DNA from 2 places in the Pectobacterium parvum genome. Region 1 is predicted to be linked to the other one. Evidence: predicted binding sites of a transcription regulator. Region 1 holds the regulator's gene; the other holds the start of a gene.

Region 1 (3,160 bases):
AACTGGCGAACGCGTTCGGCGTTATGGACGTTAATCCCCTGATAAAGGCGATTCCACGTCCAGCTCAATACACGATCCGACAAACGCACGGCTTCGTAGGAGAAGTCGGCGGCGATTTCTTCCATCAGCGCAATCGCGTTTTGCTGCGCTTTCTCATGAGAAATCTTCTTGCTGCGCGCCTCATCGTCTACGGCTTTCTTGATCGCTTTGGAATCAAGCAGCTTGTTAAATAGTTCCTGACGCACTGGCAAGCGCGGCCCAACTGCCGCCAAACGCTGGCGTGAGAAGTGCATACGCGCGACGCGTGCCAGCTTGTGGGCTATGGTTTTGTCCGTGCCGTGCTCGGTCGCCATATAGCGTAGCGAGACCGGGCTGGAGAAGCGGACAAAGCTGTCACGGCCTAGCCACAGGACGGCAAAGAATTTCTCGATGCCGTTGAGCAAACGCAGGTGTGGCGCGGCCTGCGAATGGCCTTCCCGACCTGGGGATCGCCCAAACATCACGGAAACCGGCACCATCTGTACGTCTAAATCTGGATTGGCACGATGCAGGTCCAGATAGTCGTGGAACAGCTTGACGGATTTCTGCTTGGGAACGTAATAGCGGAAGACGCGTGGCCCGTCATTAATAAAGACGTGGCTGGGAAGTTCGACGCCATTGAATTCGAACGGCAGCGAAGGATCGGGTAACCCTAATGCCAAGCACTTCGCACGTAGCGTTAAGAGATCCGCCTGAGAGTTATAAGGCAGAACATAGAGTATAGGACGTGAGGGATCTAACCCCAACTCGACCACCGGATCTGCGGGAATAATTTTGCTTTTCACTAGCAGTTTCAGTGGGAGATTCAATAATTTATAGTAAATTTTACGCCAACCTGACATAACAACGTGGAGCCTCTTGTTAGCAATGCGCCGCAAGGATACCAGAAACTGCGCTGGAGATCTGTGGTGATGAGACAACGTAGGTGCGTTAAAATGCGAACTATTTTACATAAATAATGGAGAACAAATGAATAAAGCAACGGGGATGACCCGGATTATTAAGGCGACCGGTTATTCCTTTAAGGGGCTGAAGCAGGCGTGGGAGCATGAGGCGGCGTTTCGTCAGGAAACGATACTGACCCTTGTCGGCGTCATTATCGCATGTTTACTGCCGGTTACGCTGGTCGAGAAGCTCCTGCTGATTGTGTCTGTGGTACTGATTATGCTGTTTGAGCTGGCCAACAGCGCCATTGAAGCGGTTGTTGATCGCATTGGTCTCGAGCACCATGAATTATCCGGTCGGGCGAAAGATATCGGCTCGGCGGCTGTCTTTGTTGCCATCTTGTTAGCCGCTGTCGTCTGGGGCAGTATCCTCTGGCAACATTTTGCCTGACGGTACGCATAAATGAGTAAAAGTCAGGGCTTTGCCTATATCCCGATTCCCAATTGTGCCTTACCTGTATATACTCACAGAAAGACTGTATAAACAACCAGGGGGCGGAATGAAAGTATTAACAGCAAGGCAGCAGCAGGTTTATGAGCTGATCCGCGATCATATTGCGCACACTGGGATGCCGCCAACGCGCGCGGAAATTGCTCAACAGCTGGGGTTTCGCTCTCCCAATGCGGCTGAAGAACATTTGAAAGCGCTGGCGCGTAAAGGCGTGATTGAAATTGTATCGGGTGCTTCACGCGGTATTCGTCTGCTGATGGAAGAAGAGACGGGCATTCCTCTGGTTGGTCGCGTCGCCGCAGGTGAACCTCTGCTGGCACAGGAACATATTGAATGTCGCTATCAGGTTGACTCTGCGATGTTCAAACCCAGCGCTGATTTTTTGCTGCGAGTGAGCGGCATGTCGATGAAAAATATCGGTATATTGGATGGCGATTTGCTGGCTGTACATAAAACGGAAGATGTGCGCAACGGCCAGATCGTCGTGGCGCGTATTGACGATGAAGTGACGGTGAAGCGCCTGAAAAAGCAGGGCAATACGGTGCACCTTATCGCTGAAAATGAAGAGTTCTCCCCCATCGTTGTCGATCTGCGCCAGCAAAGCTTTTCGATAGAAGGTTTAGCGGTTGGCGTCATTCGTAATAGCGACTGGAGCTAACCGTTCGCAGAGATGCACTGCTCGCCAGTCTGGATCAGTGCATCATGTTCTGTGTGTTAATCTGCCAATCTGCCAGATATATATATTTAGTTACATTTCGTGCGCGTTTCTACGATCCCCATTATCCTTCTGTTTTTTCACTGCTTTTTGCGGTCATTTTCCCTTTCTCAACGCCCATTCCAGTCACAAATTCCTGGTTTTATCTTTTAAGTGAAATATTCGACTATAATTTTTAGCAAGGTAAGCATTTTTATCTTGATTAATCGTTTGCCGATTGATCATTAGCCATCACATTGAGATAGCCCAGTAATCAAGGGAGACAGTGGCGAAGAGCACCGTCATGGTTCACATATTTATGATGCTGCTTACTGAATAAATCTATTTATCTGAAACTGATGCATAAGTCGGTAGTCACGATTTTTTATGCGCAATTCACCTAAGGTACGGAGATTCTTATGAATAAAGACCAAGCCAGCGGTAACTGGAAACAGTTTAAAGGTAAAGCGAAAGAGCAATGGGGCAAATTAACGGATGACGATCTGACGGTCATCGAAGGTAAACGTGACCAACTGGTGGGTAGAATCCAGGAACGTTACGGGTACGAAAAAGAAGCGGCAGAGAAAGAAGTGAAACACTGGGAAGATCACCATAAATATCACTGGTAACTATCATTGGTAGCTATCACTGGTCACAACAGTGATGTCTCTCCACAGAAAAAACGATAGCCCCTGGGCTATCGTTTTTTAATGGGAACAGTATGGTCGTGATCGCAATGATCCGGCTGTTTGCATGATGCAACTTCCTGACAGCCTCCACACAAGCCGTGTGCTTCCACCACGCTGTGACGCAACGTAAACCCTGACTGCTGTGCCAGACTACGCAGCGTTTCTTCCACACCTTCGGTTTGACGTTCTGTAACCTGTCCGCAGCGGTCGCAGATGAAAAGGGCGGACGTGTGGCTGTGGTCTTCAATATGGTGACACAGCACGTAGCTGTTGTTTGATTCGACGCGATGAATGAAGCCTTGTTCCAGCAGAAAATCCAGCGCGCGATAGACAGTTGGCGGTT
Region 2 (3,160 bases), 1.3 Mb from region 1:
CTCCAGCGCCTTCGGCGTCATGAGTTCATAACCTGCTGCTGGCTCTGCCGCTTTACGGCTGCCACGCCCTTTGCCTTTGTTCGTCGGCTTACCGAGTTGCAGGATATCGGAGATCTTCTTATTGATTCCCTGCGGCACAATCCCGTGTTCGGTGTTGTAGGCTTCCTGCTTCTCGCGGCGGCGCTCCGTTTCACCAATCGCTTTCGCCATCGACGCAGTAATCCTGTCGCCGTAGAGAATGGCTTTGCCACGCAGGTTGCGTGCCGCACGGCCAATCGTCTGGATCAGGGAACGTTCAGAGCGCAGGAAACCCTCTTTATCGGCATCCAGAATCGCCACCAGCGACACTTCCGGCATATCCAGCCCTTCACGCAGCAGGTTGATGCCCACCAGCACGTCGAACTCGCCAAGACGTAAATCACGGATGATTTCCACACGTTCGACGGTATCGATATCCGAGTGCAGATAACGTACCCGCTCGCCGTGTTCTTCCAGATATTCAGTGAGGTCTTCCGCCATTCGCTTGGTCAGCGTGGTTACCAGCACCCGTTCATTAATTGCGGCACGCAGGCGAATTTCGGAAAGCAGGTCGTCCACCTGGGTTGCGACAGGTCGCACTTCGATGATCGGATCGAGCAGCCCGGTGGGACGCACTACCTGATCAATCACGTCACCGCCCGATTTTTCCAGTTCATAGTTACCCGGCGTCGCAGACACGTAGATCGTCTGTGGAGCCAGTGCTTCAAATTCTTCAAATTTCATCGGTCGGTTATCCAACGCCGAAGGCAGCCGGAAACCGTATTCGACCAGCGTCTCTTTACGCGCGCGGTCGCCGCGATACATACCGCCGATCTGGGGCACGGTGACGTGGGATTCATCAATGACCAGCAGCCCGTCCGCAGGCAGATAGTCAAACAGCGTCGGTGGTGGCTCGCCGGGACCGCGACCGGAAAGATAGCGTGAGTAGTTTTCGATACCGGAGCAGTAGCCCAGCTCGTTCATCATTTCCAGATCAAACTGCGTGCGCTGGCTCAATCGCTGCTCTTCCACCAGTTTGTCATTGGCCAGCAGCACCCTTTTACGGTCGACCAGCTCAACCTTGATCTCTTCCATCGCCTGCAAAATACGCTCACGCGGCGTGACGTAGTGCGTTTTTGGATAGATGGTATAGCGCGGCACCGTCTGGAGGACGTAGCCCGTCAGCGGGTCAAACAGCGACAACCGCTCGACTTCTTCATCGAACAGTTCAACACGCAGCGCGATTTCGTCAGATTCCGCAGGGAAGATATCAATCACCTCACCGCGCACGCGGAACGTGCCGCGCTGAAACGCCTGATCGTTGCGGGCATACTGCAACTCAGCCAGACGCCGCAAAATAGCACGTTGGTCAATCAGCATCCCCTGCGTCAAGTGCAGCATCATTTTCAGATAGAGATCGGGATCGCCCAGACCATAGATTGCGGACACCGAAGCCACGACGATCACATCGCGCCGCTCCAGCAGCGCTTTTGTCGCAGAAAGACGCATTTGTTCGATATGTTCGTTAACCGACGCATCTTTTTCGATGAAGGTGTCTGAACTTGGAACGTAGGCTTCTGGCTGATAATAATCGTAGTACGAGACGAAGTACTCGACGGCATTATCCGGGAAAAATTCTTTCATTTCGCCGTACAGCTGGGCTGCTAGCGTTTTATTTGGCGCCAGCATCATCGTCGGCCGATTAAGGTCGGCAATCACGTTGGCGATCGTGAACGTTTTACCTGAGCCAGTTACCCCGAGCAGCGTTTGGTGCGCTAACCCATCTTCCAGGCCCTCTTTTAAACGACGAATGGCCTTCGGCTGATCGCCTGCTGGTTTAAAGTCAGAATTCAGTGTAAATACTTTACTCATCGTCAAGCACGCTACTCATTCGTTATTACGCATCGCTCAAGACGATGGCCGTGGGTGGATGTTCGGAACTTTAATTCTGGATGCCAATGGCGAGATTCGCTACCGCAATGATACTGGATAGAAAAACAGCATCAAGCAAATTGTCGCCGGATTGGAGGACTAATTAACAAATGAATTTGCTAGCACATTCATATTCAATCTACCAGATAAACTCATCATGATTTATCCCCAGTGTTGGTAGACCTGTAACATGCTGGGATGGCCGGTGATGCTAATTTATGCAACTACGCCCCATTGATGTTCAAGGCGCTTGATTTTACTTAACGATATGATAATAAATAGATTAAAAAAACCGAGGAGAATAACGTCAACCTGGCGACAACCCGCGCCAGCTCTCGGTTAGCATACGTTGTCTTTCCATAATGCACATAGTTATCCACAGAAATGGTGGATAACTCCCACAATCCCGCGTCAGTACTGAGTTAGAGAAATACCCGCTTCATTCGCGATTCCCTCTGATATGGATTTTCTTAACACTCTTTCTGTGATTTATCGCATAAGTATTAGACGGAAAAAGACTAAAAACAGCAGAGAGCTAAATCGCAATCATTCAGGCATTTCGGGGAGTTCGGGGAAATTCAAGAAGATTTTATCTATTAATTGACATGAAAATATTGATATTACACGAATGAAGCCATCTACGATAAAAATGAGTTGGGGGTTAATGGTTTCATCACGGCCAGCCCGTAGCAAGTCAGACCAAAGCTGTTGGCACTGTGCTTCGGTCCATGAATAGTTTCTCTGGTAGATGGGAATAACAAACTGTGGCGATTTACGCAAAAATTTAAGCAGATGAGTTTCTGTAGCTTTCACTTCTTATTTCTTAGTCCATTTAAAAAAGAGCGAACCGACAAATCCGCTCGCGAATCCGCGCCGATGTCCTTCGTCCATTGGCGTGTTTTCGCCAGCGTGGATTCAGCGTTGCAACCCGCGAAAAACTCTCGCCATATGTCAATGGGCGTTAAGTCAGCCCAAACTGGCAAGACGCGCTTATCACACGTACAATCGAAAACCTAAAATAGCCCTTACCGAAAAATGACGCTTAACAGGACTGAGAGTGAATAAACAGCAGCTTGCAGCAAAAATCTGGGAATCCGCCAACCAGATGCGGTCTAAAATTGATGCCAATGAATACAAAGATTACATTCTCGGCTTCATCTTTTATAAATACCTTTCGGATAAGCTTGAGCGCTTCGCCATCAGCGAAGAA

The links. Region 1 encodes LexA, which represses DNA repair genes until DNA is damaged. Its sites were predicted from a motif close to TNCTGTATGTACATACAGNA; they were not measured.
Region 2: a site for LexA is predicted at 2,002-2,021, ahead of uvrB (excinuclease ABC subunit UvrB). Genes of this name have one in related genera too.

The regions. Positions count from the first base shown of each region.
Region 1 is NZ_CP087392.1:4,345,841-4,349,000, reverse strand. It holds gene plsB (glycerol-3-phosphate 1-O-acyltransferase PlsB) at 1-881, opposite strand, end outside; gene LOZ86_RS19570 (diacylglycerol kinase) at 1,009-1,374, shown strand; gene lexA (transcriptional repressor LexA) at 1,484-2,092, shown strand; gene LOZ86_RS19560 (CsbD family protein) at 2,548-2,757, shown strand; gene zur (zinc uptake transcriptional repressor Zur) at 2,826-3,160, opposite strand, start outside.
Region 2 is NZ_CP087392.1:3,086,865-3,090,024, forward strand. It holds gene uvrB (excinuclease ABC subunit UvrB) at 1-1,890, opposite strand, end outside; partial or broken gene LOZ86_RS21430 (DUF262 domain-containing protein) at 2,622-2,763, opposite strand; gene LOZ86_RS13910 (type I restriction-modification system subunit M N-terminal domain-containing protein) at 3,008-3,160, shown strand, end outside.